DNA from 4 places in the Vibrio sp. 704 genome. Region 2 is predicted to be linked to each of the others. Evidence: predicted binding sites of a transcription regulator. Region 2 holds the regulator's gene; each other region holds the start of a gene.

Region 1 (7,784 bases), on a different contig from region 2:
TACCGCTTCCACCTGCGATTTTACGCAGCGTATCGTCGATGGTTTTTACTTCCTTGATAAGCTCTGCGTTCGGATCTCTACGAGGGTCAGCAGTAAACAGACCTTTTTGGTCCGTTAAAAGCAAGAGCTTATCTGCACCACATAAAATGCCTACCAAAGCGGAAAGGTTGTCGTTATCGCCAACTTTAATCTCGCTAGTCGCAACGGCATCATTTTCGTTTACGATAGGAACAATATCGTTCGCAACGAGCGCATTAATAGTGTCACGCGCGTTAAGGAATCGCTCACGATCTTCTAAATCGGCACGGGTTAGTAACATTTGGCCGATCTTGATACCATAAATACCAAACAAAGACTCCCATGTTTGAATCAAGCGGCTCTGCCCCACCGCGGCAAGTAACTGCTTACTCGCCATCTCGTTGGGCAATGCGGGGTAACCAAGATGCTCACGGCCTGCTGCAATCGCACCAGACGAAACCATTACGATTGAATGGCCTTGTTTTTTAAGCTCAGCACACTGGCGTGCTAACTCAACCATGTGTGCACGGTCGAGTGCCAGAGTGCCGCCTGTCAGCACACTTGTACCCAGTTTCACAACGACAGTTTGTGGTTGTGAAACAACTGCATTTTGTTGATTCGTTGTCATGATGTCTTCTGAAGTGAAAAACAAATAAAGAGAGGATGTTTTAACAATCAAATAGGGAATTAACAAGAGAAAAGGTGCGTTTTCGCACCTTTTTGTTTGGTATTAAATGAAAACAACCAAATTAAGCGAAATCGAAAGACTCCGTGTGATATTCGACTTCTAATTTGAAGTGTTCTTCTAAAGTATCAACCAGCTTTTGATGGAATGTGCTCTGCGTGAGATACACTTCCTCTACCACTTTTTTGGGAAGGGCTTCAGATACCCATTGCCCTTCTTTGTTGTACTTGCCAATATGATATTTAGCAGTAAAGCCTCCCTCGATGGATTCCAAATCCATCCACCAGCCCCAAAATTCACGCTTCTCAGGCGATTTTTTGTCGTCTACACATACAGATAAACAATCAAAATAATAGCGCCCTTCTTGCGATTGTGGTTCGCGCAGGTAAGGCCCTATCGCCTTCAACTTTGACATCAAGCGAAAGTGAGTCGGGCCCTGAGTCGTCTCTGACATATGAATCTCCGTTTTCATAGTTAAAAGTAAACACCCAAGAATGATTATTATTTTTAATTATCATGAGCTTATTTTTTGCTCAGATATATCACTCTTAACTAATTTAGGAGAATTGTCACCCTAATAATTCATCTTCTAGCCACTTTATGGCTAAATCGAGGGATTGCTCATATCCTTTTGTAATTGTTTTGGAACTGATTTTTTTCGCTCTACCATACTGGCTAAATAGAGCAACAAGTTGATTATCACTGTGTGGCGACACTGGATCGCCTTCAAGACTCAAAGCCAAAATAGGCACTTTGGTTTTTCGACTGCTCAGGAAGCCCTGAACCTTCAATGACCACGCCATCATCTGACCTGCCATGCTATTAATATCAACCGCATTTTTCCCCAAACGGGAAGCCAAAAGATCTAAATACATCTTCGGCATTTTTTGTAACTTCTTAGGGGAAGTAAAAATATCATGTACGGGTGCGCCTAGAGCGACACAAGCTTTGATCTTTTCCTGCTCGACAAAAGAGAGTCTGATCATGGCATTACCACCAAAACGAAACCCAACTAACCCCACTTTGTGATGATCAACCCAAGGTAGCGAGTAAAGCTCATTCAATACCGCTTGATGTAGGCAACTTGAATTCTCGGTCAAGGGCCAATGAGAGCTATGCCCTACCGAAGGCATATCCACGGTTAACATCGCAATATCTCGCGGTGCAAGACGATTACGGAACAAACGCCACATGTCGGTTTGTAGAGTATCCAAACCAGCGCTCACCATGACCACAGGCAACTGTTTATCCGTTCTTGGTAAATGGAGGTTCGCGATGATTTTGCGATTTTGGTAAGGCACTTCAATTTGCTTGATCGTGTACTTAGTTTTTTCTGCGCCGTCAGAATACGCTTTGTTTGCCAGAACTTGAGCTTGCGATGCCAAGTTGTCATTTTTTAAATGTGGGTAGCCTGCAATACTAAAACACAAAGAAGCAGTGAAGAGTTCATCCGCTGCCTCTTCTCCTTGCATTTCATTTGCTCGCTTCTGATGATCCATACCAAGCTTGATCCACTCAAATGTCCAGTTACCACTGTGATAACCCATTACAGTGTCTAACCAATCATCATTGGTTCGCGAGTGAGAAGATGAAGCAATTTTGGACAGTACGCCTTCCATTTCGATCGGAGACAATCCTTGCCAAGCCCATTGCAAGCGACGCAAATGACGATACCAAGCACGATCACCCTGCGCTTCTCGTTCATCAAGTATTTTTTTACTGGTCGGCATGTACTGGGTAAGCGCGGAGGTTTCTTTTGCTTGCTTATGTTTCACGAACAAAGTTTCGGAAAGATTTTTACTGACGTCTTCAGACATAGGAAGAACCCTAGGCTATTAGCATGATTTAATATCATAATAAAAAAAATGCCCCTATAAAGGGGCATTTCTCAATATTCTTTAACCGCGCTTATTTTTGCTTGCGGTTTACTGGCTCAGCATACTGGATTGACATATCCCAAGGCTGCTCGATCCAAGTGTCTTGAGCAATATCTACAACGTAATCATCCAGCAGCTCTTTGCCTGATGGTTTCGCACACACAGCGATCATTTTCGCTTTTGGATACATCTCACGTAGTTTGCGCGCTGTATCACCACTGTCTACTAGGTCTTCAACGATTAGGTAACCTTCGCCATCACCTTCAGGTGCTTTTAGTACCGTCATATCGCGCTGATGATCATGGTCGTAGCTTGAAATACAGATTGTATCAACGTAACGAATACCCAGTTCACGAGCCAAAATAGCGCCAGGAACCAAACCGCCGCGGCTTACCGCCCAAATTCCTTTCCATTGCTCAGCTGGCATTTGTTTCTCAGCCAGTTCACGGCAGTAAGTCTGCATTGCATCCCAAGTGATAATGAATTTTTTACTCATTGTAATAACCTAATAATTTGAAAATATGCATCCTCAAAATCTAGCGAAGTCACTCAAAAGCGGAATGCTCACTAACTTCTCCAAAATGTTTGGAGACGAGGATTTCAAGCTGCGCAAACGATTATTCTACCGAAACACACCGCTAATACCAACGGTGATATCATAATTCTCTGCCTATTCCGCAGAAAAACCGTCTTCTGTGAACAACGTAAAAAAGAAAAAGCCAGCGTGAATAAATCCACACTGGCTTTTTGCTCGAGAAATTAACCGACGAGGTATTTAACGATGAAGATGGCTGACATCACCCATACACTCATCGACACTTCACGGCCCTTGCCGCTAAATAATTTGATCGCCGCGTATGCGATAAAGCCTAACGTGATACCTTCTGCAATCGAGAATGTTAGCGGCATCACCAAACAAGTCACAACAACTGGCGACGCTTCAGTTAAGTCACGCCAATCAATGCTTACTAGCCCAGACAGCATCAAGATCGCCACATAGAATAGCGCACCTGACGTTGCATAAGCAGGGATCATACCCGCAAGTGGTGAGAACAATAGAGCAAGTAGGAAGAGTACACCAACAACCACGGCTGTTAGACCAGTACGCCCACCCGCAGCCACACCAGAAACGCTTTCAATATAAGATGTCGTGTTAGAGGTACCAAGTAATGCACCTACTGACGTTGCTGTTGAGTCTGCAAGTAACGCTTTGTTTAAACGAGGGATGTTGCCATTCTCATCAGTTAGACCTGCTTTTTGAGAAACGCCAACGAGCGTACCTGCGGTGTCAAATAAATCGACAAATAGGAAAGCAAATACGACGGAAATCATGCCTACTTCAAACAAACCAGAGAAATCCAGTTGCATGAAAGTTGGCGCAATGCTTGGTGGCGTTGACATAATACCGCCCCACTGCACATCACCAAATAGAAGACCAAGCGCTGTAACGCCAAGAATGGCGATCATCACCGCACCTTTCACACCACGGTGAACCAGTGCAATCGTAAGAAAGAAGCCAATCGCGGCCAATACAGATGGCAATGATGTGATCTCTCCCATAGAAACTAATGTCGCTGGGTTATCAACGACGATACCTGCATTTTTTAATGCGATAAACGCTAAGAAAAGACCAATACCAGCTGAAATACCTGTTCGTAGAGAATGCGGGATCGAGTTAATAATCCACTCACGGATCTTAAATACGCTTAAAAGAATGAACAGAAGGCCAGAAACAAATACAGCCGCTAACGCAACTTGCCACGTATAACCCATTCCCAATACAACAGAGTAAGTGAAAAATGCGTTCAGGCCCATTCCTGGTGCCTGTGCGATTGGGTAATTCGCAACAAATCCCATAATAAAACAGCCGATTGCGGCAGCAAGACAAGTCGCGACAAAAATGGCACCACGGTCCATACCGGTATCCGACAGGATCGCTGGGTTTACAAAAATAATGTAAGCCATAGTTAGGAAGGTCGTAACACCTGCAATGATCTCAGTACGCACATTTGTGCCATTTTCACTGAGTTTAAAAAGCCTCTCGAGCATGATCGAATCCTGTAAAGGTAAAAAAGTAAACGGTTGCGTAATCGATTGGCGGGAATTATAAAGTTATCAAATAGCAAATTCTAGATAGAATCTTCACTCTAATGCGTTTTTTTTCTTTGGATATGAAACATATTCTCTAACCCATCTAAGCAAGTAAAGAAATATATTCTTATAAAACAATAGGTAACCCAGATAAGACAGTTCCCTAAAAGAGAATGAAAACTGAGCAATGTACTAAACTTTCAGATGAAAAAGGCCCATTTTAAACATGGTATCTAACAGATTTGATGGAAAAGTCGATAAAACCGAAGAATGGGGAATAGAAGAAGGCTTTGATGGCAATAAGTGAGTCAGGAAGAGAAAATAGAGATAAAAAAACGCCACCCAATTTGGGTGGCGGTGAATCATGTCAGCACTATCACTGAAAAAAAATTCCAATTTATAGGGGTGAACAAACTGTTCGAGTCACATGCGTTGACTTCACTTAGTAGCCAAAGCTTGTTGGGTATACAAAGTTACCGGTGTAAACAGACTTGCTATTCCAGAACATTGTACTTGGTAAACCTTTCATAACTATCACCTTTTAAATCAATTAAACATTCGTTGATTTCTCGGTTCCTTGGAGGCGATAAAACGGACTCATCCTTTGAGCATTTCATTCTTCTCTCAGAAGCTGGTTACAAATATACCACCAAGAAATTTAATTACAAGCATTTTAGTGATTGGAATCACAAAAAATACATAAATTGACCTTTATCAAAGTTTATATGTAATTAAATTACAATTTTATGAATTAAAAAATAAAGCCACTTTCAGAATGTATGATAGAGAACACATAGAGCTTGTTATTGTATTCACAAACTGTGACAGTTCTGAGAGAAATCCTTGTGATCGCGACTACTCGTACTCCTTATCTGGTGGTATGCTAACGGCAATTTGAAGGCCAAATCGTCTAGCATTTAATGCTACCTTGACAACATTTTTACGGTATATATTTGGCAAAGCACATCAAAAGGAGTCCTCCGTGTCTGAGTTCCATTCTGAGATCAGTACCTTATCACCTGCTCCACTTTGGCAGTTTTTCGATAAGATTTGTTCTATCCCTCATCCATCGAAACATGAAGAAGCATTAGCACAGTACATTATCAACTGGGCAACAGAGCAAGGCTTTGACGTTCGCCGTGATCCAACCGGTAACGTGTTCATCAAAAAGCCCGCGACACCAGGAATGGAAAATAAGAAGGCTGTTGTACTTCAAGCACACATCGACATGGTGCCGCAGAAAAACGAAGACACTGAACACGACTTCACCAAAGATCCAATCCAACCTTACATCGATGGCGAATGGGTAACTGCGAAAGGCACGACGCTTGGTGCAGATAACGGTATTGGTATGGCTTCTTGCCTTGCTGTATTGGCATCTAAAGATATTAAGCACGGTCCACTCGAAGTTCTGCTGACGATTGATGAAGAAGCAGGCATGACTGGCGCATTTGGCCTTGAAGCTGGTTGGTTAGAGGGTGAGATTCTTCTAAATACAGACTCTGAGCAAGAAGGCGAAGTCTACATGGGTTGTGCAGGTGGCGTTGATGGCACCATGACTTTCGATATTTCTCGAGAATCAACGCCTGCAGGTTTTGTAACACGCCAACTGACGCTGAAAGGCCTAAAAGGTGGTCACTCAGGTTGTGACATTCACACAGGTCGCGGTAATGCCAACAAATTACTTGGTCGTTTCCTTGCCGGTCATGCTCAAGAGCTTGATTTACGTTTAGTCGAATTCCGTGGCGGTAGCTTACGTAATGCAATCCCTCGCGAAGCGTTTGTTACTGTCGCGCTTCCTGTCGAAAACCAAGACAAGCTTGCTGAGCTGTTCAACCACTACACTGAGCTGCTTAAAACTGAATTGGGTAAAATCGAAACAGGTATCGTAACCTTTAATGAAGTGATCACGACTGACGCGCAAGTATTTTCAATCGCCGATCAGCAACGATTCATTGCGGCACTTAACGCTTGTCCAAACGGCGTAATCCGTATGAGTGATGAGGTGGAAGGCGTTGTTGAAACTTCTCTAAACGTTGGTGTGATCAGCACAGAAGAAAATAAAGTCACCGTGCTTTGCTTGATTCGTTCTCTCATTGACTCTGGCCGTAGCCAAGTGGAAAGCATGCTGCGCTCGATTACTGAGCTAGCAGGCGCACAAATTCAGTTCTCAGGCGCTTACCCTGGCTGGAAGCCAGATGCAGATTCCGAGATCATGGCAATTTTCCGTGATATGTATGAAGGCATTTACGGTCATAAGCCGAACATCATGGTCATCCATGCTGGTCTTGAGTGTGGCCTATTTAAAGAACCATACCCACACATGGATATGGTTTCTTTCGGTCCAACAATAAAATTCCCTCACTCTCCAGATGAGAAAGTGAAGATTGATACTGTTCAGTTGTACTGGGAACAGATGGTCGCGCTTTTAGAAGCGATTCCAGAGAAAGCATAATTCAATCACGAAAAATGACAAAGGGTGCCATACGGCACCCTTTTTTTGGTTTAGTTGAACCCAACTACACACGGTTTTGCGCGTAAGCGGCTAATTCATCCATTGAGGTTTGTGCAGCAACTTCACCATCAATGTAGTAAGTAACAAACTCACCATCGCGTACACCCATGAGTGTCGCCTTTTCACCGTTACTGTAAGTAATATCCATTTGAACAGTGTTCTCATCGATTTGCTGCATTCGCCCCTGCTCAATGACACGGTTATCCGCTAATGGTGCGATTGGTGCCGTCGTTAACGACTTATCTAACTGGTGATTGACATCAATGTAAGTATCTACCTTTGTATCGAAGATATGTGGCTTACCATTTAACGGGTTCTTACCCGTCCAAAATTCTAGAGAGTTAAACACGATATAATCCGCTGCGATCGCGACACCATAAACAGGCGCTAAAAGCATATTTAGGCCACCTCGAGCGTAACGGTTGTCAACAGCTTTCAAGTTAAACCCCATGACATAACCTGTCACGGCATTACTACCTACGCAACCTGAAAGTGAAACTGCTACCGCAGTCAATGCACCAATTTTAGCAATTGCCTTTTTCATCAAAACCTCTAGTTAGAAAGTGTGAAACCTCAAATTCGGCGCGGATATTATCGG
Region 2 (7,784 bases):
TCGATTTAAGAGGTCATGGAAAGTCAAATCAGTTACTTAAAGAGCTCATTGCTAGCCGTTATACCTTTACGGAAGTTACCCAAGATATTTTGAAAGTATTGGACCATTTAAAGATCCAATCCGCTCATTTTGTCGGTATGTCGCTTGGTACTATTATTGTTCGAAACCTTGCTGAATTGTCATCAGAGCGCGTACGTTCGATGGTGCTCGGCGGTGCTGTCACAAGGCTTAACACTCGTTCTCAGATATTGGTGAAATTAGGTAATTTTTGTAAGCATATCCTACCGTACATGTGGCTCTACAAACTGTTCGCTTATATTGTTATGCCTCAAAGAAGCCAACGAGAATCTCGCCACCTTTTTATTCGCGAAGCCAAGAAGCTTTGCCAAAAAGAATTTAAACGTTGGTTTATTCTTGCCGCTGATGTAAATCCGTTAATGAAATATTTTAAAGATCGAGAGTTACCCATTCCGACTCTTTACTTAATGGGCGACAGGGATTACATGTTTATTAAACCTGTCAAAGAAATGGTTGCAGCACATAAGCTCAGCATTCTACGAGAAATCCCGAATTGTGGTCATGTATGTAATGTAGAGCGTCCAGAAGACTTCAATCAACACTCCATCGAGTTTATTAAACAGCAAGCTGTATGTGCTTAAAACTGAGTGCATCCAATGAATAGGAGAGCCGCTATAGCTCTCCTAGTTGATATCCACATTGCCAACATGCACCAAATTGCCCTTCGTTTATTTCATGACATTTTGGGCATTGCCAATCTTGATACTCATGCCTATCGGATTGTTTTCGATATGCTTTTACTATTTCTTCAGCTTTCATCTTTTGTGCCGTGTCAAAAAGCCACACATAAGGATCGGTATCATCACCAAACGGCAGTTCTCCTTTTAAGCCGAAAATACCTTCTCCGCGAACTTCACAGTAAATTTGTTCCACTTTAAGCAGCTCACATACAATGTGTGCTTCTGCTGGGTTTTTAGCGATAAATATTTTCATCAAAATACCCACTTCACCAATTACGAGTTTTGCTGACTTGGTGTCGGCCTTACTTTATTCATAACCCATTTAGTGATGATTGGAAATAGTCCCAATAGCGCAAAAGACGCTAATACTGCGGGTGAAACAATGCCCGATAGGCTTTCAATTGTTGCTAATTGAGTACCTGCATTCAGATATACGGCTGTGCCTGGCAGCATACCTATTTGGCTAGTGAGATAAAATCGACCTACAGACATCGGTGTTAAGCCCATCAGTAAGTTGATTAGAAAGAAAGGGAATACAGGGATTAGACGCAAGGAAAATAGATAAAAAGCTCCGTCTTTTTCGACACCTTGATTAATTGCGTTGAGTTTATTTCCGAATTTGTTTTGTACCCAGTCACGCAATAAGTATCGGCTGCTCAAGAAGGCCAGTGTTGCCCCCATAGTGCTAGCGAAAGAAACCAGTAGCAAGCTTGTCCAAAAACCAAATAAGGCTGCACCAAGTAAGGTGACTACTGCCGCTCCTGGGATAGAAAAAGCGGTAATTGCAATGTAGGTAAAAAAGTAAATCGCAGCCGAGAATACAAAATTCTGATCGATGTATGTAGTTAGTGCTTCTTGTTGGGCTTTTGCATTCTCTAAGGTTAAATACTGGCCAAAGTTAATACCTAAAAAGACGATAGCCGCTAGTAGGATGAGACCTAATATCAGTTTCTTATTCATAATTTTGATTCCAATTTGGGATATATGTAATAAGACAGTAGGAAAACCGAAAAAATTTCACAAAAAAACCGCAGATTAGACTGCGGTTTTACAAGATAGTTTTTAGGCCGACTTTTATTGGAGGCCGTTCATCAACTCATCTCGGCGAGCTTGAGGTACCACACTCCAATGAGTGCCGTTGATAGCACCTTCTAGTGCCCATAGCAACTCAATGTTGACGGTTGCAGAGTGCGTATCTCTTATCGCTTTATAGGCGTTAAGCGCACCTTCCTCTTCAAGCTTCTCTACGGATTCGATGCCGGCTTTTTTTAGCATGCGCTCGGTAGCCAGTCGTAAGTTAGGCAAATCTTTCAAACGGTTAGGCTTTGTACTTGCTTGCTGTTCTTTCTCAAGCTTTGCCTTTTTCAATGATTGATTCGCTACTTCGATTAAGCGTTCGCTTGATTCCCATAAATCGCTGGAAATAGCGTAGTACTTTGTAACGACTGGAAAGCCACGTTTTTTATAAACGTAAGGCTTTAGCCCTTGTTTCTCGAAGTCAGATGAAGTTTTTTGGTCTGCTCTGATATGAAGCTGATTGTTTACCACTAGTGCAAACATTGTTTCATCAGCGAATAGTCCGAAGCCACCAAACATTGAGCGCGACTTGATATTACCAAGTGCCTCAAATAGCTTCATAGAGTCTTTGAGTATCGGTTTATCCATGTTTTGTTATCTCGGTGTAATTAATATTACGCCACCAAAAGTCAGGTCCGAGAGAGTAGCAAACATGCGTAAAAACAATGTCATTACAGAGTAAAGTCATTGCTTACACACTTGCCATCGGTAACCCCGCTACCTTCCATATCGTAATATGGTTCAGGCCGGAGGCTTTGCGTCCCACTCTTTCGAATGGTTTGCCCTGTGCGTGACACAATGAGCATACTTCTTATATTGAATTAACATCACGGTTTAGCGTTAAAAGTGTGATTTCGGTTCAATAAAAATGATAGGTTGAATGCTCTATTTTGCATATGGAAAGGTGCAAATTGGCCTTTGAAAAGGAGTTCTTAATATATATTACATTTATATAAAACAGGGAGTTAACGTTAGTCAATTGTTATTAGAGTGGTGTGAAGTATTAGAGAATGCTTAATTTTTCCAAAAAAATAAGCGCCCCTGTAGAGCGCTTATTTAACACGGTTAAATACAGTGAAATTTAGTTCATTTTTTTCACAGTATTTCGAATTACAAGCTCAGGTTGCATTTCGAAAATTCGTTTTTCGTGTTCTTTATCTTTGATACGCTCAAGTAGAATTTCGAATGCATTTTTACCAACACGACGTTTAGGTTGGTGGATAGTCGTTAGCGGTGGAGAGAAGTATTCTGCAAGCTCGATGTTGTCGTAGCCGATCACTGAAATATCTTCAGGAATTTTGATCCCGTTTTGTTGCAAGCGGCTCATTAGGCCGAGAGCCATTGTGTCGTTAAAACAGAATACCGCCGTCGGGCGCTTGTCCATTGCGGTAATTTTATCTGCAACTAATACGGCCGTATCACATTCAAAGTTACCTTCAAGGATCCAGTCTTCATTTACAGCTAGGTTCGCTTCGCTCATTGCGCGACGGAAACCTGCAATGCGCTCTTGGCAAGCAAGCTTTTCAAAATGACCGCTTAGACAAGCGATATCCGTATGACCATTGTCAATCAGATGTTTGGTTGCAATGTAGCCACCTTCTTCTGAGTTATCCATGATCTTGTCTGCTTGTGAGCTCTCTGGGCCCCAATCCATGACCACTTTAGGAATGTCCGCATGACGGTCAAGCATCTCTTTTAGTTCTTCGGTTAAGTCAGAACACATCACTAGGATGCCATCAACGCGCTTTTCAGCCAGCATACGAATGTAATCGCGTTGTTTTTCGTAAATCCCGCCTGTGTTACATAAAATCAGAGTATAGCCTTGGCGGTAACAGTAGCTCTCAACGCCATCAATCACTTCTGAGAAAAATAGGTTAGTTGATTGAGTTACTAACATGCCAATCGTACGAGTTGAGTTGCATTTTAGGCTGCGTGCAACGGCACTTGGCGCGTAATTCAGCTCGTCAACGGCTTTCATTACTTTTTCTTGCGTTGCTTCTGCAACGAAACGCGTTTTATTGATAACGTGCGAAACTGTCGTAGTGGAAACGCCGGCTAAGCGAGCAACGTCTTTTATCGTGGCCATAAATGGTGTCCTGTATCGAGCTACTGAAATATGTCGTATTGGATGTACCTGATGCTCTAATGGTTTCACACCTAGCAATATAAAATTGGCGCTAAGTGTCTCGGCAGCGGTTGATCCAAGTGCGACAAAAGGGTACGTAGCAGCATCGGTCGATGAATTTTATCTTTTTTCTATCTGATGAGAAATTGCCATCAACCTGTTAAGAAAACACAAAAACCGCTATATTTCAGCGGTTTACATATAAATCATATTTAATCGTTTGCGCTCACATTTTAGCCCTATGTGGACTGACTAGCAATGTTTTCAGCAAGAGATTTGTGTATTTGAAGTCACATTTTGACTGCTAAATAACCAAGCGTCTTTGCGCTAAGTTAAGGCAAACGAATATTATACCCAAGTTACTTACAATTGGTCACTTTCAGGCATACAGGAAGCCCGATAGGCAGGCTCCCTAAAAATAGGCGGCAATTATTCACCAAGAAGGTAGGCGCTGTCTAGTTTACAAAATGCAACTAATAGTTTCGCGACACTCGAGTAAAATCCAAATTCGTCGAATTTTTTACATTTGTCTGAAAACTGAGGTAACCAAGACATCAATTGTTGCTGGATAAAGTCGTTTTGTTTAACGAAGGCTTCTTCCATGTGTTTTTCTTGTTCAAGCTCGTTTGAGCGGATAATCATGTTCCCGAGAAAGTCGAGCTCAACGGCTAAGTGATCCGCAGGTTCCTTTAGGTTTTCGTCTACTTGAACGCCAAATTCAGCCATCAACTTTTCCATTTCCTCAGCTGGCTTGTCATTCAGTAAACCTGATTCACCAATGTACATGGATGCGTAAGGAAGAGCGCCGTATTTTTCTGTCTTCAAAAACAGTTCACAAAAGTCAGCTGCAAGCTCTAGTTGTGCATCTTCACGATCTTGTAACCGATTCAATGCATCAACTAGGCTATCAACAGCTGGTTTCAGCGACTCATTTTCACCTAAACCTGCGAGAAAACTGCGAATTTCAACACTGTGATAGGCTTCCAATTCTTTCTCTGTTAGTTCTTTTGCGAACAAGCTCGAAAACCACCAGTAAATTTCAGCGCGTTTTTCATTAAAAGCTTTCACTTCTTGCATTTTGGGCTCCTGAATGATGCTTCAAGTCATGCATCACAAAGTCAATTAGGGATATCCCCTAAGTGTAATCAATTAAAATGAATAGCAGTAACTATAATTGTTGTGTTTTATGGTCAAAAATGACCGTTTATTAATAGCAATGGGCAAGCTTGTTTTGAATCAATAAAAACGCTAAATCTTGCGTTTTAATGTATCTATGACTAGAAATGTTACTAGTTATGAATAGAATACGTCTTGGATAATAAGAAGACAGAAAAGTGGTGTAAATGAGCTATCACGTATTAGTCGTAGAAGATGATGTTGTAACTCGTAGTAAGCTTGCGGGATATTTCCAAAATGAGGGCTACCAAGTCAGCGAAGCAGAGAGTGGCGCAGAAATGCGTGAAGTTTTGCAAGCGGGCGATGTAGACCTGATCATGCTGGATATTAACCTGCCTGGTGAAGACGGCCTGATGCTTACTCGTGAGTTACGTAGCCAATCGGATATTGGTATCATATTAGTAACAGGACGCACGGATAGCATTGATAAAATCGTAGGCCTAGAAATGGGTGCTGACGATTATGTGACAAAACCTTTTGAACTGAGAGAGCTGTTAGTTCGCGTTAAAAACTTGCTGTGGCGTATTTCAGCAGCGCGCAGTGGCAGCTCGAAAGCGAATGAAACCAGTGAAGAGCACATTGTGCGCTTTGGGGAGTGGACATTCGACATTCAACGTCGCGCACTTAGCCGCAACGGTGAGCCAGTAAAACTAACTAAAGCAGAGTATGAACTTTTGGTGGCATTATCGTCTTATCCTAACCAGGTGTTAAGTCGTGAGCGTATTTTGAACATGATCAGCCATCGAGTGGATGCGCCGAATGACCGCACCATTGATGTTCTTATTCGACGTATGCGCGCAAAAATGGAGTTCGATCCCAAGAACCCACAGATTTTTGTAACGGTACACGGCGAAGGCTATATGTTTGCTGGTGACTAGTTGGAACATAACTAAATCGTAAAAAGAAAAAGGAGAGCTTCGGCTCTCCTTTTTTGTGGCTTCAAGATAATACTAGTTTGCTTCAACCATTGGTGTTTGGCCGACAGTATCACGCAACCTTTGCCAAATACTGCCCAAGTACTCATGCCAATAAAGCTCTGTTTGTTCTAAGTAACGCGCTTTAGGTGAGTATTTATCCCAAGGTTGACTGATTTCGCTAATAGCTAAGAAGTTGGTCGGGGCTGGGATTGGTTTAATGCCTGCTGCGTTGAACTCATACAATGCACGGCTCATGTGACTCGCAGAAGTGACTAACACAATCTCCTTTTGTTGAACGAATGCAGCCGCTTGACGCGCCTCTTCCCACGTATCTTTCGCATCTTCTAATAAAATGATATCGGATTTCGCGACTCCCAACGCAAGGGCAACGTTCGCCATCATTCGCGCGTGGCTAATTTCAGATCCGCCAGCATAGCCGGATAAGATTAATTTCGCGCCTGGATACATTCTTAAAATACGAATGCCCTCAGTTAAGCGCATTAATGCTGCACGGCTTAACTGCGAGGTGGGTGGAATTTCGTCATCGATAACATGACCATTCCCTAAAACCATCACGTAGTCGATGGTGCCAGAAACTGGCAAAAAGGCTTTATGCTCTCGCTCTAACGGCATAAGAAGCTTGGTTGAAACAGGTTGGAAGGCAACAAGAAAAATGCCAACAAAAGAGAATAGAACAACGAAGCAGCCAGTTTTACGTTTTGTAGTAAAACTAATGAGAGCAAGACCCAACAAGCCTATCAGCAGCAATGCCGGAAGGGGCATAAGCATGGCTGACACTACTTTTTTCAGCTCAAACATACATAAATAGTCCGAAAAAACATCAATTGATAATAAAAATGAGGGTATCCCTCTTTATTCCTGCTTTCCTTGTGCCAGAATAGCGGCACAATCCGTTATGATAACTCAGCAGAAGTGACAGAAGACCGCAATTTCGACGATATCGCCCACAAATTTGCAAAAAATATTTACGGCTCCGATAAAGGGGAGATCCGCCAAATCATTGTGTGGGAAGATTTTCTACAGATTCTAAGTGAATTAGATGCTGACCAGCAACCCCTAGAAGTGTTGGACGCTGGTGGTGGTTTGGCACAAATGTCGCAAAAGCTTGCTAAGCTCGGACATCGAATCGCTTTATGTGATCTATCTTCGGAAATGCTGCAGTTGGCTAAGCAGGATATTGAAAAAAACGGTTTGCTTGAGCAGTATCGCCTGATTCATTCGCCTGTCCAATCCATCGGTGAACATATGGATGGACAGGTCGATCTGGTTATGTTCCACGCTGTGATGGAGTGGCTGGTTGATCCTAAGACCGCACTTGAAACAGTTCTTGAACAAGTAAAACCGGGAGGTATCGCATCAGTCATGTTCTACAACCACCACGGTTTAGTCTATAAAAACGTGGTTTGTGGCAACATTCCTCATATATTAGACGGCATGCCTCACCGAAAAAGATTTAAACTACAGCCGCAAAAAGGCTTAAAACCTGAAGAAGTCTACCAGTGGATAGAAAATTCAGGTTTTAATATTTGTGGCAAATCTGGTATTCGCTCATTTAGTGATTACATAGGCAATATGGAATACATGGGTGATTACGAGTTTGAAGATGTGTTGGCGCTAGAAAAACAACTTTGTCGACAAGAGCCATACCTCTCATTAGGCCGCTACATTCATGTGTGGGCTAAAAAGAACGATAAACAGGAATAACAATGA
Region 3 (7,784 bases), on a different contig from region 2:
ATCACCTTGATACAAGACGCTGATTTCTTTGTTTAGCGACGTTTCAGGGTCAAGATCTGGGTTACCGTAGATATTACCGCCACCACTGACTTGCGCCCAGCCAGGAGTAATTTCACGTAATTGTGGAGAACGGAAACCTGTTGCCACACCGCCTTTCACCGTCCAAGACGGATCAACTCGCCATACACCGTAAACACGCGGACTAAAATGCGCGCCATAGTTTTCGTCATGATCTAGACGGCCGCCAAGCGTAACGCTAAACGGATCAGCAATTCTCCATTCATCTTCAATGAAAACAGCCCACTGCGTATTCGATGTTTCAGTCTTCGATGACGCTTTGTTGGAGGTGAAATCCTCAAGCTCTGCATGAGTAGCGTCCACACCCGTCGTCAACGTATGGTTTCCAATACCAGTCACCAAGCTCGATTTGAACGTGGTGTTGGTGATCGTCATCTCACGAGATTTGTTCTCGCTCTCTTCTCGCTGTAAGTAAGTATCTGAAATTCCGACCGAATCCCAATCACCGTTGTGGCTTACCGTTACGTAATTACGGCGATATTCATTCAGTGAATCTTCACACCCACCACGACACCCTGTGGTCGGCACTGAAAGGCCCACATTGCCACGACGACTTTGTGCCGACGTGCCACCTTCTAATTGCACCGAATGGCGCTCATTAATCTGGTAAGTCAGTTTTGAAGAGATACTCTGCATATCTTTATCTTCATAACCGTATTCGATGTCATCTTCTTCTCTGGTTGTGTACTGACCATATACTTGGAGAGATAAATTTTCAGCCAACGGACCATTAACGAAAAAGTTCGCGCTCTGCTCTCCCCCTGAGCGGCTATTCTCTTGTAGTACCGTGCCCAGTTGAACATTACCTGTCCACTCTAGCGCATCTTTTCGTGTGATGACGTTAATCACACCACCAATCGCATCAGAACCGTAAAGCGTCGACATTGGGCCACGAATAACTTCGATTCGCTCAATCGCTTGAAGAGGAGGTAACCAACCTTGTTCGATACCAGGACCGTCACTATTTGGACGAGTTTCACGCGTGCTTTGACGTTTACCATCGACCAGTATCAAAGTGTATTTAGAACCCATACCACGGATACTAATGTCGGTGGTATCACCACCACCTGTCACGACAACACCTGGCACACTTTTTAGTGCATCAGTCACATCGCGGTAATAACGGGAGTCCAACTCCTCACGTGAAATAACACTAATACTTGCAGGCGCGTCCGCTTGAGATTGCTCGTAGCTTGATGCAGTTACAACCACTGTTTCCATTTTAGAAACTGCATCATTGGCAAAAACATGAGGGACACTGACGAAGGCTAAAATACCAGTTGCGGTAATAACTGGCAGTCTAAGAGTAGACATCTACATCTCCATAATTGATAATGATTATTATTTTCGAAAGTGAATTATTCACAAATAGAATGAGATGCATAGTGAGAGTTATGGAACGGTTCTTTCCATTTATGGAACTCGTACATAACGCAGTAAGGAGTAAAAGAAATATGCACGACTTAGCATCAATTAGAGCCTTTGATGCGCTCAATCAGCATAAAAGTTTGACAGCCGCTGCTAAAGCCCTTAATCAGCCAAAATCAACGCTAAGTCGTCGCTTGGCACAATTAGAAGAAGACTTCGGTCAGGCTCTAACCGCCAGACAAGGTAATCGATTAGTTCTGACAAGAGCTGGAGAAATCTTTGCCCACTACAGCCGCCAGATTCTTGAGTTAAGCGAAGAGAGTTATGATGCACTGCAAGGTTTAACGAACCAAGTTTCAGGGCCACTGCATATTGTTTGTCATACTGCCTTAGTTAGAAGCTGGCTCGGCGGCGTACTCAATCGTTTTCTTGCTGATAATCCCGATGTTAGAGTTCAACTTACCAGTGACTTTTCTGAGGCGCATCATGACCCAGATTTGTTCATCTGGCTCGGTGAACGTAAAGAGCTAGACTGGCGAAAAGAAGTGCTGGGGGTATTTCGCTATACGCCTTTTGCCTCTCCAAATTATCTAAAACAACATGGGCCTATACCGCACCCCAAAGAACTTGAAGCACATCCATGGATCGATTTTGGTTCAGTGCAAGAAAATGGATTGATGCTAGCACACCCTCAACACGGTGAGTTCTTTTTAGAACCCTTTGTTAGTCGGTTATACAGCGACAACATAGCAATGCAAATAGACAGTATCGCGAATGGTCATGGTATTGGACTGCTGCCGACTTGGACAGCATTCGGCTATGAGAAACATCACCCAGGGCGAATCACACCTTGCTTAGAAGGTTGGCTTTCTGAGCCTATTTCCATTAACTGCTATACACCAGCAGGACGACCACCACTGCGCTTATCCGTACTTTTAGACTGCATTCACCAAAGCATTCCACAAGGTTGGAAAACCTGACAAAAATAAAAAGGCCATCATAATGATGGCCTTTCTAACTTTAGCGTTTAACAATCGTCGTTTACGTTCGACTGTTTAGACGGTCCTGCAATTACGCTAGCAATTCTTTTGCTGTGTTCACTACGTTTTCAGTCGTGAAGCCAAACATCTCGAATAGCTGACCAGCAGGTGCAGATTCACCGAATGTTGTCATACCGATGATGCGACCGTCGAAGCCAACGTACTTGTACCAGAAATCAGCAATGCCCGCTTCAATAGCGATACGTGCCGTTACGTCTGATGGCAGTACAGCTTCACGGTAAGCGGCGTCTTGTTTGTCGAAAGCATCTGTTGATGGCATTGAAACAACGCGTACTTTCTTGCCTTCTGAAGTTAGTTGCTCAGCGGCTTTCACTGCAAGCTCAACCTCAGAACCTGTTGCGATAAGGATTAGCTCAGGCTTACCTTCGCTATCTTTCAGGATGTAAGCACCTTTCGCGATGTCTGCGACTTGTTCAGCAGTACGCTCTTGTTGCGCTAGGTTTTGACGAGAGAAGATAAGTGCAGTTGGTGCATCTTTACGTTCAATCGCTAGTTTCCATGCAACTGCAGACTCAACTTGGTCACATGGGCGCCATGTGCTCATGTTTGGAGTTACACGTAGAGACGCCATTTGCTCAACAGGTTGGTGAGTTGGGCCATCTTCGCCAAGACCGATCGAATCATGCGTGTAAACTTGGATGTTCTGAATTTTCATCAGCGCAGCCATACGCATTGCGTTACGAGCGTATTCCATGAACATTAGGAATGTTGCGCCGTAAGGAACGAAACCACCGTGCAATGCGATACCGTTGATGATAGCGGTCATACCGAATTCACGCACACCGTAGTGGATGTAGTTGCCAGAGAAGTCCTCCATTTCTAGAGACTTAGAACCAGACCACATGGTCAGGTTAGAAGGCGCTAGGTCAGCAGAACCACCCATAAACTCAGGAAGCATTTGACCAAACGCTTCTAGTGCATTTTGCGACGCTTTACGTGATGCAATGTTCGCTGGATTTGCTTGAAGATCGGCAATGATTTGGTTCGCTTTTTCTTCCCACTGTGCAGGAAGTTCGCCGTTTAGACGACGTTTAAGCTCTGCCGCTTCTGCAGGGTAAGCTGCAGCGTATGCTTCGAATTTTTCATTCCAAGCTGCTTCTTTCGCGGCGCCCGCTTCTTTTGCATCCCACTCAGCGTAAACATCTGCCGGGATCTCAAATGGGCCGTACTCCCAACCTAGGTATTCGCGAGCCGCTTGGATTTCATCGTGACCTAGTGGTGCACCGTGACAGTCGTGCGAACCAGACTTGTTAGGAGAACCGAAACCGATAATTGTTTTGGTACAGATAAGCGTAGGACGTGGGTCCGCTTTTGCTGCTTCAATTGCTGCGTTGATCGCGTCTGAGTCGTGACCATCGACTGCTGGGATTACATGCCAGCCGTACGCTTCAAAACGCTTAGGTGTATCGTCAGAGAACCAGCCTTCAACGTGACCGTCGATAGAAATGCCGTTGTCATCCCAGAACGCGATCAGTTTGCCTAGACCTAACGTCCCAGCAAGAGAGCATGCTTCATGCGAGATGCCTTCCATTAGACAGCCGTCACCCATGAACACATACGTAAAGTGGTCAACGATATCGTGACCTTCTTTGTTGAACTGTGCCGCTAGTGCTTTCTCTGCGATCGCCATACCAACAGCGTTAGTGATGCCTTGACCTAGAGGACCAGTTGTTGTCTCGATACCAGGCGCGTAGCCGTACTCTGGGTGACCTGGGGTTTTTGAGTGCAATTGACGGAAGTTTTTCAGATCGTCAATAGATAGCGCGTAACCGCTTAAGTGCAGTAGAGAGTAAATAAGCATTGACCCATGACCGTTTGACAGCACAAAGCGATCGCGGTCGGCCCACTCTGGGTTTGAAGGGTTATGGTTTAGGTGAGAGCGCCAAAGAACTTCAGCGATATCAGCCATACCCATTGGTGCGCCTGGGTGGCCTGAGTTAGCTTGTTGAACACCATCCATGCTTAGAGCACGAATTGCATTGGCAAGATGTTTACGAGACGACATGTCTGCTCCTGAGTACATTAAGCGAAACGAAAAGTAGGTCATAATTCTCTCAAAGCCCTGTTGGGTGTGCAAACGTTTTCCAGTCCAAAACCTCACAAATATTGCACCTTTCGCGCCAAATCGTTCGAAGTTCTTAAAATTATCAATAAATCAGGCAAACGTTTGGTTATAACAAAAACCAAAAAAGAGCTTGTAATTCGAGCAATCAAATTTAGAATAGACGTCTAGATGTAGATACACCTACAAAAATTAGTATTAATTTGCGCTGGAGAGTTTATCATTCCCCAGTTTTAAACCAGATATAGTGGAGCTAACATGGCTAAGCACCTGTTTACTTCTGAGTCAGTATCAGAAGGTCATCCAGATAAAATTGCAGACCAGATTTCTGATGCGGTTCTTGACGCGATTCTAGAGCAAGATCCAAAGGCTCGTGTTGCATGTGAGACTTACGTTAAAACCGGTATGGTAATGGTGGGTGGTGAAATCACGACTTCAGCATGGGTAGACATCGAAGAGTTAACTCGTGAAACCGTTCGTGAAATCGGCTACGTACATTCAGATATGGGCTTTGACGCAGATTCTTGTGCGGTACTAAACACAATCGGTAAACAGTCGCCAGATATCAACCAAGGTGTTGATAAAGCTGACCCTAAAGAACAAGGTGCAGGCGACCAAGGCATCATGTTTGGTTACGCTTGTAACGAAACTGAAGTACTAATGCCAGCGCCAATTACTTACTCTCACCGTCTTGTTCAAAAGCAAGCAGAAGTTCGTAAAAACGGCACACTACCTTGGTTGCGTCCTGATGCAAAATCTCAGGTAACATTCCAATACGATCAAGGTAACATCGTTGGTATCGACGCGGTTGTTCTTTCAACTCAACACTGTGACTCAATCTCAACTTCAGACCTGCGTGAAGCGGTAATGGAAGAGATCATTAAGCCAGTGCTACCTTCTGAGTGGATCAACAAAGAAACAAACTTCTTCATTAACCCAACCGGTCGCTTCGTAATCGGTGGTCCTATGGGTGACTGTGGCCTAACTGGTCGTAAGATCATCGTAGATACCTACGGCGGCGCAGCTCGTCACGGTGGCGGTGCGTTTTCTGGTAAAGATCCATCAAAAGTTGACCGTAGTGCAGCATACGCAGCACGCTACGTAGCGAAAAACATCGTAGCGGCAGGCATGGCTGACCGTTGTGAGATCCAACTTTCTTACGCAATCGGTGTTGCTGATCCAACGTCTATCATGGTGGAAACGTTCGGTACTGAGAAAGTACCTCACGACATCATCATTGAAGCGGTTCGTCAATTCTTCGACCTACGTCCATACGGTCTACAAGAAATGCTTAACCTTCTTCAACCTATCTACAAGAAGACAGCGGCTTACGGTCACTTCGGTCGTGAAGAATTCCCGTGGGAAGCGACAGACAAAGCTGCACTTCTACGCGATTTCGCTGGCATCAAATAATCAAGCTAAGCAAGAATCAATCAAGCCCTCGCTTATGGTGGGGGCTTTTTATTTTCAGCAACTTTTATATAGTCATTTCGGCTCATACCGCCCTGCCCCACAAAGCAGTCCTGTTTCTCCCTCATTTTTATACCGAATAAATTTTAAGCAATTATTTGTAAATTATCCCATCTCCGCCAATAGTTAAAATATTGTTAATTCCAATTTAAATAGAGACGTCGGAGGCTGGCGACTGTGGAAGCAACACTTAAGTAAAGACATGAGTTAAGCATCTTTATGGCCGATACCAAACTAAGCCAATGCTCAGATGTAAACTTGAAAAAGTCGCTTCAAGTTTGACTGAACAAAAACCGCTGTCAGTTGGTATAAGCGGATAATGTGGGAATAAATCAAGGAGGAGTTATGCCTCGAACTGTTAATCCATCGGACTTCCACAACAAGCGAAAGGAAGTGCCAGACAACGAATACGCCAGAACCATACCGTGCAATACGGTCAATCTTTCTGCACCTTTTCATTGGCTCGCATTAGGTCTGCATGATTTCGTGCGAATGCCGCTTATTAGTGCTTTCTATGGCATCTGTTTTATGGCAGCTGCGATAGGCATTGTTTTGCTCGTACAGTGGCAAGGCACACACTTAGTCGTCATGCCCAGTTTGATTGTTTACATGTTAATTGGTCCGTTTCTCGCGCTGGGTTTGTATGATGCCAGTTGGGAGAGAGAGCGCGGACACAAAGCAAGCTTGTTCCATTCAATGAAAGCGATCGGTCGTAACTCAACATCTCAATGGGCGTTCGCCGTGTTACTCGCAGTGTGTATGATATTTTGGATGCGCATTGCCGCTCTACTTCATGCACTCTACCCTTCTGTTCAAGGGGCACCTTTAAGTGAGTTCCTACCCTTCCTTGTCATCGGCTCTTTAGTTGGCTTTGTTTTGGCTTGTTTGGTGTTTAGCATTTCAGCCTTTTCTATTCCGCTCATGATGGAGCGTCGCGTAGACATGATGACCGCTGTATTTACCAGCTTTAATGCAGTGAAATCCAACATTCCAGCAATGATTGTTTGGGCAGCGATCATCTGTGGCGGTATTCTTATCGGCTTTGCGACCTACGGGATCGGAATGTTGTTTACCATGCCAATTCTAGGCTACGGTACATGGCACGCTTACCATGCCACCATCAAGAAAAAACACACACCATAATTAACTGATGCTATGATCTGGCCCTCGCAAATGCGGGGGCTTTTTTATTTGATTTATCGAGGTGAATTGTGGATATAGAACTCAGCTATAAAGCCAAGCAAGTGATGGCGGACTGTATCGCGATGGCGGAACAAGCTTTCAAACGTTCTTTCCCGATTCCAACAATCACCTTCGACGTTCGTGGGAAAGCGGCAGGAAAAGCCTACCTTCAATTAAATCAAGTACGCCTAAACCCTGTTTTATTTCGCGAAAACACCCAAGCATTCTTAGATGAAGTCATTCCTCATGAAGTAGCACACCTGATTACTTATCAGGTTTACGGGCGAGTTAGGCCTCACGGTAAAGAATGGAAAGGCGTCATGGAAGCCGTATTTAACGTACCAGCCAAAACCACTCACAGCTTTGAAGTAAAATCCGTTCAAGGTAAAACCTTTGAGTATCGTTGTGGTTGTATGACCTACCCTCTATCGATTCGCCGTCATAATAAAGTGCTGCGCGAAGAGGCGACGTACTCTTGTCAAAAATGCCGCCAACCACTTAACTTCACCGGCATTCAATTATCGTAGCCCTTACCTCATAGTGTTACTTGCGTTCCCAAAATA
Region 4 (7,784 bases), on a different contig from region 2:
CAATCAGTGAACCACTGAGCTTTTCTAACTTTTGTTTCGTCACAAAGCACTCTATTAGTGCGCCTGATTGTTGCGCCGAAAAGTTTACCGATTGTGATACTTCATCCCATGATTGAATATCTGGGAATAAGATGGATTGATTCATCGCTTATTGACCTTCAAGATTCTTTCTTAGTTCTCTGAGAATTTGTTTGGCACCAGGACGTAAGCCACGCCAGAGCGTAAAGCTTTCCGCAGCCTGCCCAACTAACATTCCAAGACCGTCATACGCATGAGCGGCACCATTCTCTTTTGCCCATAAGTTAAAGCTCGTCACCCCTTTGCCATAAATCATGTCATAGCTTGTACTGTTAGCGGCAAAGATGGAGGATGAAATAGTCGGCAGTTCACCACTAAGAGAAGCGGATGTGGAGTTAATGATGACATCATACTCTTCATCAATACTTGCCATCTCTTTGGCGAGGATAGGACCGTGAGAGACAAACAGCTCTGCGAGCTCTTGTGCTTTACTAAAGGTACGGTTGGTAATGGTTAAAGAGGTCGGCTTTTGATCGAGTAGTGGCTTAATAACACCACGAGCTGCACCACCAGCACCAATAATTAGGATTCGCGCACCTTCCAATACAACCTGATGCTGAAGCAGATCTTGCACTAAACCTGCACCATCAGTGTTGTCACCGATGATTTCACCATCGTCTAACTTCTTGAGGGTATTTACCGCGCCTGCTAACTGAGCCCGTTCTGTCAATCGACTAGCAAATTGATAAGCATCTTCTTTAAATGGCATAGTGATGTTGCACCCCTTGCCACCTTCAGCAAAAAACACCTTCGCCGCGTCAATAAAACCATCAACAGGTGCACTTTCTGCGGTATACACCAAAGATTGATTAGTTTGACGAGCAAACAAGGTGTGAATGAATGGCGACTTACTGTGTCCGATAGGATTACCAAACACGGCATAGCGATCGATTTGCTGGGTCATTTCCTTACCTTTGTTCCTTACTTAGATATAGAGAAAACAGGGCCACCTGATTACAGATGACCCTATCACTATCTATCTATATAGAAAAGGAGATTCCGTGCTTACCACTCTCGGGCCGTTAGGTATCGCTCGTAAAGTTCAGCTTCTGGCGATCCCGCTTCTGGCTCGTAGCAGTACTCCCAGCGAGCGAGCGGCGGCATTGACATCAGAATCGACTCAGTACGCCCACCACTTTGTAAACCAAATAAGGTGCCACGGTCATACACTAAGTTGAACTCTACGTAACGGCCGCGACGATATAGTTGGAATTCACGCTCACGCTCACCATACTTGATCTCTTTACGACGAGAAACGATCGGCAAGTAAGCCTGGCAATAGCCTTCACCCACTGCTTTGATGTAAGCAAAACACTTATCAAATTCCCACTGGTTTAGATCATCAAAGAACAAACCGCCAACACCGCGAGTTTCATTACGATGTGGTAGGAAGAAGTATTTGTCACACCATGCTTTATGCTCTTGGTAAACATCGTCACCAAATGGCGCACAAAGCAGTTTTGCAGTGTCGTGCCATGATTGGCAATCTTCTTCAAATGGATAGAACGGCGTTAGGTCAAAACCACCACCAAACCACCAAATTGGGTCTTCGCCATCTTTTTCTGCAATAAAGAAGCGGACATTGGCGTGTGAAGTCGGTACGTAAGGGTTTTTAGGGTGAATAACCAAAGAAACACCCATCGCTTCAAAACGACGACCCGCTAGCTCTGGGCGATGCGCTGTCGCAGATGCTGGCATTTCTTTCCCTTCCACATGCGAGAAGTTCACGCCTCCCTGCTCGAAAACAAGGCCATCACGCAAAACACGTGAGCGACCACCGCCACCCAGACGCTCTCCTTTTTCACGTTGCCATGCATCTTCGACAAAGACGGCCTTTCCATCTTCTTGTTCTAACTGCTGACAAATGGAGTCCTGAAGTGACATCAAGAACTGCTTTACGGCGTGCTTATCGATCGCTGACATACGTTATTACCTATTACGTGAAACCTAATGATGGCTGGCTAGCAGGGTTAACCCTGTCTTAATATTTGTGAAGTTTTGGCGTCACGAATCTCGCTGGGTTTATCACGACCGCTGGTCTCGCCACGAAGAATGGCGACCAGCTTATCACCCAACTGCTCTTCGACTTCTTCCGTGGTCATACACGGTGGTAAGCTGGAGAGATTCGCGCTGGTAGAGGTTAACGGCTTTCCGAATGCATTACACATTTTTTGCACCAAAGGATGATCAGTCACACGAACCGCAATTGAATCAAACTGCCCTGAAACCCAGTTGGATACTTTATCGCTCGCTGGCATGATCCAAGTGTATGGGCCTGGCCAAGTGGCATGAACAGTCTGTAATTGTTCTTCAGTCAACTGAGATTCATCAATATAAGGCAAAAGCTGATCATAACTTGCCGCGATTAGAATCAGCCCTTTTTCTACCGGACGCTGCTTGAGCTCTAATAGCTTTTGAATTGCTTCTGGGTTATCTGGATCACATCCGACACCAAAAACCCCTTCTGTTGGATAGGCAATCACTTCGCCTTGCTTGAGTGCGTTGAGCACTTGTTCAAAGTTATCCACCGATTACTTCCTATTTGTTTGACTGTGTTGTTTTCACTAAGTGTACAAATATTCATTCTCAGACACTAAAGCAATTTTTTTATAAAATGTATCAATAGCGCCAACAACAAGACGCAAACGTTTGCTTGAGATAAAAATCCCCGTATAATGCGCACAAATTTATAGCTCACCTAATTTTTGCAGCTTAAAGGAGTTTGAGATGAAAGTCGGTATCATCATGGGTTCTAAATCCGATTGGCCAACCATGAAACTAGCAGCGGACATGCTAGATCAATTTGGCGTGCCTTACGAAACAAAAGTAGTGTCAGCACACCGAACTCCTCAATTACTGGCTGACTACGCCAGTGGCGCAAAAGAACGCGGCATCAAAGTTATCATCGCAGGCGCAGGTGGTGCAGCCCACCTACCAGGTATGGCGGCGGCGTTTACTAGTTTGCCTGTGCTTGGGGTTCCCGTTCAGTCTCGTGCACTGAAAGGTATGGATTCACTGCTTTCTATTGTACAGATGCCAAAGGGAATTGCGGTTGGTACATTGGCGATTGGCGAAGCGGGCGCAGCAAACGCCGGTATCCTAGCAGCGCAAATCCTAGGCACTCATGATGAAAACATCATGGCGAAGGTAGAAGCATTCCGTAATGAGCAAACGGAAACAGTTCTCGCAAATCCAAACCCTGCAGAGGATTAATCAGATGCATGTACTGGTTCTTGGTGCGGGTCAGTTGGCTCGTATGATGTCTCTGGCTGGTGCGCCACTGAATATTCAAATTTCAGCTTACGATGTCAGCAGCGGTGATGTCGTTCACCCTTTAACTCAACAGGTACTTGGCCATGGCTTGGAAAATGCGATTACGCAAGTTGATGTGATTACTGCCGAGTTCGAGCATATTCCACATGACGTGCTCAAAGTTTGCGAAGCGAGCGGCAAGTTCCTACCAAGTACGCAAGCCATCAAAGCAGGTGGTGATCGCCGTATTGAAAAAGCACTGCTTGATGATGCCGGCGTGCGCAACGCGAAATACTACGTCATTGAAACTCGTGAAGACTTTGAGCGCGCAATTGAACACGTTGGTATGCCAATGGTTCTGAAAAGTGCATTAGGTGGTTACGATGGTAAAGGCCAATGGCGCTTAAAAGAAGCTTCTCAAGTCGACGACATTTGGACTGAGATGGCAGAGTGCATCGCGGCAACACCAACTCAAGCGATTGTTGCTGAAGAGTTTGTTCCTTTTAACCGCGAAGTATCACTGGTTGGTGCTCGAAGCAAAGATGGCAGTGTGGAAGTGTATCCTCTGGCAGAGAACGTCCACACCAACGGTGTATTGAGTCTTTCTACTGCGATTGATGCGCCAGGGTTACAGGAACAAGCAAAGCAAATGTTCACGGCAGTCGCAGATAGCCTAGATTACGTTGGCGTATTAGCGCTTGAGTTCTTTGATGTCGATGGGGCACTTTTAGTGAATGAGATTGCTCCACGCGTGCACAACTCTGGTCACTGGACACAGCAAGGTGCAGAAACGTGTCAGTTTGAAAATCATCTGCGCGCAGTGTGCGGCTTACCATTAGGCAGTACGAAATTAGTTCGTGAAACCTCAATGATCAATATTCTTGGTGAAGACACACTACCAGAAGCATTGTTATTAATGGATGGTTGCCACCTTCATTGGTATGGCAAAGAGAAACGTGCAGGTCGCAAGATGGGACACATCAACGTGTGTGGCGACTACCCAGGAGAATTGCACCGTAGGCTGTGCGCTCTGGCAGACATCTTAGACCCAATAGCTTTCCCTGCTGTGCAAGCATTCGCTAAACAGCCTCAACACTAACGTTTGGCAGCAAAAAAACAAAAAAGGGTCGCACGATGCGACCCTTTTTAATTCCTTTGATGTATTTACCCTTGCTGGGTGTGCTGGCACTTACGGTTGGCACATTGCAATTTCACACCACTGGCAAGTTTCTTCTCCACCAACAGAGTAAAACCACACTCTTCGCATCGCCCCTTGACCGGAGCAAGGTTCACAGCAAATTTGCATTTAGGGTAGTTGTCACATGCGTAGAAGGTTTTACCAAAACGCGTCTTACGTTCAACTAAATGACCTTTACCGCATTCAGGACACGCTTGGTGCTCTTGCGACTGTTTTTCTGGCTCTGGTTGATTAATCGACTCAATATGATGACAAGCCGGGTAATGGCTACAACCAACGAACATACCGTAGCGCCCTTGGCGGAGTACCAACTCATTGCCACACTCAGGACAAGGCACACCCAACTCTTTCACGATGTGCCCATCATTGCTGTGTAGCGGTTTAATGTAATCACAGCTTGGATAATGGTTACAGCCGAGAAATGGGCCATGTTTTCCGTGCTTGAGAGTCAGCTCACCACCACATTTTGGACACGGCTCGTGTTCCAAAGCGTGTTCATGGGCAGAGAAAAGGGTGTTGTCGATTTTACTACTCATACTTACCGTTTCGTGAAAACACACAAAAAGACAAGCTCGCGTTTATTCTAGCTAAACTCGAACTTGCCCAGATGGTTAGTGAAGAATCCCTTGTTCCTTGGTGTACAACAGCTCTTCCATTAGCGTATAAGCATTTTCATTACCAGGCACATTAAACAGCACCATCAAAATGATCCATTTGAGGTCTTCAAGCTCAAACTCGCTCGTTTCTAGACCCATCACTCGGTCAATCACCATTTCGCGAGTTTCTGTGGTTAACACATTGATTTGCTCGAGAAACAATAAAAACCCTCGGCATTCCAAATCTAAACGCTGCATCTCTTTCGCTGTGTAGATACGAGTTGATGACGAAGCCATGCAAGTCGAGATTGCAGAAGAGGTGTCACTTTGCTGCAATGCGGCAAGCTCTTCTAACCAGACAAGGGCTTTGTAGATATCTTTTTGTTGGAAGCCTGCACGAAGCAATTCTTCTTCCAACTCGTCTTGTTCGACCTGTAACTCTGCATCGCTATGGATGTAGGTTTCGAATAGATACATCAGTATATCCATCATCATAGCTAGCCCCTCCCCTTTCGAATATAGCCACCTGAAACCGCAACGACATGCCCAGAGAGTTCTAACTCTAAGAGCTGCATCATGACTTCTTGGACAGGTATATTGGTCCTGTTTGCAAGAATATCAACCGGTGTAGCTTCACTTCCTACGTTAGCTAACAGCTGAGGAAATGGCAATTCTTCTTCATCATTTAACGTAGAAAATAAATCGGTACTCTGATTAATAGACCAATCAAGCAAGGACTGTATTTCATCTAAGACATCTTTCGTCTTTTCTACGAGGCAAGCGCCATGACGTATCAACTGGTTTCCACCGCAGGCATTGGGGGCATTGATTGACGCTGGCAGCGCAAATACTTCTCGACCTTGCTCAAGCGCGTAACGAGCTGTAATTAACGAGCCGCTCTTTTTCGCCGCCTCGACGACCAGTACACCAAGCGATAATCCACTAATAATACGATTACGACGCGGGAAGTTTTCTGGGCGCGGCTTGGCATTAGGCCGAAACTCAGACACCAAAGCCCCATGTTCAATAACACGTTGCGCTAAACCACGATGACGTGCCGGATAAATATTTTCTAAGCCAGATCCTAGCACCGCAATCGTCTTACCACCCGCTTGCAACGCACCATCATGCGCATGACCATCAATGCCTAAAGCGAGACCACTGGTGACAATAAAATCGTGCTGAACAAACTCTGCAGCAAACTGACGTGCATGCTGTAATCCATCAATACTCGCATTTCGACTGCCAACCATCGCGATTTGTGGCTGAGAAAGACAAGTAGGGTTTCCTTGAACAAAAAGTAGAGGTGGCGGTGCAACGATTTGTTTGAGTTGAGGTGGATAACGCGGGTCAGTCAGTGTCAGGATATGATGGTTTGTAGAAGCCTCAAGCCAGCTTAAACAAGCATCGACTTCTTTATCTGTTGAAGCCCAAGCTTGAATTTGCTTAGTTGTTAACCCAAGTTGTTGTAGCTGTTCAGGAGAGAAGTTTACGATGTTACATGGCGTGTCTCTTGCCAGTAGCTTATTCATTTTGACGCCGCCAATGCCTGGTAAACAACTCAGTTTTAACCAGGCAGCGAGATCATCGTTATTTCGTCGATTCATCGATGGTTAATTCGTCCGCCAACGGTGACACCACCGAAATATCTTGGTTAATGGGTTTCGTACTGTTAGTGATCAGTGCCAAGCTAAAGTACTCATAAGGACGAATGACCAGCAACTCACCAACTTTGCTTTGAGGCAAAGTGATTTTCTTATCAAGCACACCAAACTCTTTCTTGAACTCATCGCCGTCTTTGTAAACTGGGTGCGCGTCTTCTTTTAAATCAAACACACTGCCTTGCTTCAGATTGTCTGACGTGCCTTTATCAATCACCACGACTTGGTTAGTTGAACTAAAGCGAATACCTTCGATATTACCTAGCAACTTTGCAGAACTGCCTTGTGGCGACGGCAGCGGATAGAACGTAGTCGTGAAGTCAGTATTCTCAACCGATTGATTTGGCAACGCGATATCGTTACGTAGGATTTCTTGCATTTGCGATGTAAGCTTCAAACCTGAATAATCACTCGAAGCTTCAACGAGCTCGCCTTTGGCAATCAAACGCAGCGCGGTAATCTCTTCGGACACATCGTCACGCGAAAAGGTAGCTACTGGTCGGTAAATAGCCCAACCTGTCGCGGTCTGATTGCCATTGATATACAGCACATCTTCTGCAGTCAGATACTTACTGCCTTTGCTGCTACCCATCACTTTTGCTGCTCTGTTCAACGAATCTTTATCTAGCAACCGATCCGATTTGAGGTAAGGCATCACCAAACCTTCCGCGACCGTTGGTACGGCTTTCTTTTCTGTGATGCGAGCTTTCGGGCTCAGCTTCTTAACCGGTTTTAGGCTCAACACGGGCTGACCGTTAATCCACACCAAAGACAGCTTGTCTCCAGGATAAATTAAATGAGGGTTGTCGATTTCCGGGTTTACTTGCCATAAACGAGGCCACAACCACGGGCTATCCAAGTACATGGCCGAAATATCCCATAGCGTATCGCCCTTCACGACTACATACGTTTGTGGCGCATCATCTTTAACTGTCAGTGGGTTCGCATCCACATTTGCTACAGCGTTGAAAGAGAAAAGTAACGGCAACGTAACACTGG

The links. The regulator PurR, encoded in region 2, represses purine synthesis genes. The targets are predictions, from matches to a motif close to TNANGNAAACGTTTNCNTNA.
Region 1: a site for PurR is predicted at 4,651-4,670, ahead of R7R24_RS16250 (NCS2 family permease). Genes of this name have one in related genera too.
Region 3: a site for PurR is predicted at 4,663-4,682, ahead of metK (methionine adenosyltransferase). Genes of this name have one in related genera too.
Region 4: a site for PurR is predicted at 2,716-2,735, ahead of purE (5-(carboxyamino)imidazole ribonucleotide mutase). Genes of this name have one in related genera too.

Annotation. Positions count from the first base shown of each region.
Region 1 is NZ_JAWOUH010000012.1:61,358-69,141, forward strand. It holds gene proB (glutamate 5-kinase) at 1-646, opposite strand, end outside; gene crl (sigma factor-binding protein Crl) at 768-1,157, opposite strand; gene frsA (esterase FrsA) at 1,273-2,520, opposite strand; gene tet(34) (oxytetracycline resistance phosphoribosyltransferase domain-containing protein Tet(34)) at 2,612-3,076, opposite strand; gene R7R24_RS16250 (NCS2 family permease) at 3,340-4,629, opposite strand; gene R7R24_RS16255 (aminoacyl-histidine dipeptidase) at 5,654-7,126, shown strand; gene R7R24_RS16260 (DUF3332 domain-containing protein) at 7,191-7,730, opposite strand.
Region 2 is NZ_JAWOUH010000003.1:93,183-100,966, forward strand. It holds gene R7R24_RS06450 (alpha/beta fold hydrolase) at 1-659, shown strand, start outside; gene R7R24_RS06455 (DUF2007 domain-containing protein) at 691-1,011, opposite strand; gene R7R24_RS06460 (TVP38/TMEM64 family protein) at 1,032-1,718, opposite strand; gene R7R24_RS06465 (TfoX/Sxy family DNA transformation protein) at 1,833-2,423, opposite strand; cyclic di-GMP riboswitch class I at 2,540-2,629, opposite strand; gene purR (HTH-type transcriptional repressor PurR) at 2,917-3,921, opposite strand; gene torD (molecular chaperone TorD) at 4,390-5,037, opposite strand; gene torR (two-component system response regulator TorR) at 5,304-6,014, shown strand; gene elyC (envelope biogenesis factor ElyC) at 6,087-6,872, opposite strand; gene cmoM (tRNA uridine 5-oxyacetic acid(34) methyltransferase CmoM) at 6,987-7,778, shown strand; gene mukF (chromosome partition protein MukF) at 7,781-7,784, shown strand, end outside.
Region 3 is NZ_JAWOUH010000008.1:17,079-24,862, reverse strand. It holds gene R7R24_RS12950 (ligand-gated channel protein) at 1-1,392, opposite strand, end outside; gene R7R24_RS12945 (LysR family transcriptional regulator) at 1,533-2,426, shown strand; gene tkt (transketolase) at 2,518-4,512, opposite strand; gene metK (methionine adenosyltransferase) at 4,828-5,982, shown strand; gene R7R24_RS12930 (DUF2189 domain-containing protein) at 6,385-7,182, shown strand; gene R7R24_RS12925 (SprT family zinc-dependent metalloprotease) at 7,251-7,748, shown strand.
Region 4 is NZ_JAWOUH010000018.1:760-8,543, forward strand. It holds gene R7R24_RS18965 (DUF1488 domain-containing protein) at 1-145, opposite strand, end outside; gene aroE (shikimate dehydrogenase) at 149-982, opposite strand; gene hemF (oxygen-dependent coproporphyrinogen oxidase) at 1,084-2,001, opposite strand; gene R7R24_RS18980 (L-threonylcarbamoyladenylate synthase) at 2,049-2,606, opposite strand; gene purE (5-(carboxyamino)imidazole ribonucleotide mutase) at 2,806-3,291, shown strand; gene R7R24_RS18990 (5-(carboxyamino)imidazole ribonucleotide synthase) at 3,296-4,429, shown strand; gene R7R24_RS18995 (type I DNA topoisomerase) at 4,495-5,064, opposite strand; gene R7R24_RS19000 (DUF494 family protein) at 5,140-5,619, opposite strand; gene dprA (DNA-processing protein DprA) at 5,622-6,731, opposite strand; gene R7R24_RS19010 (LysM peptidoglycan-binding domain-containing protein) at 6,715-7,784, opposite strand, start outside.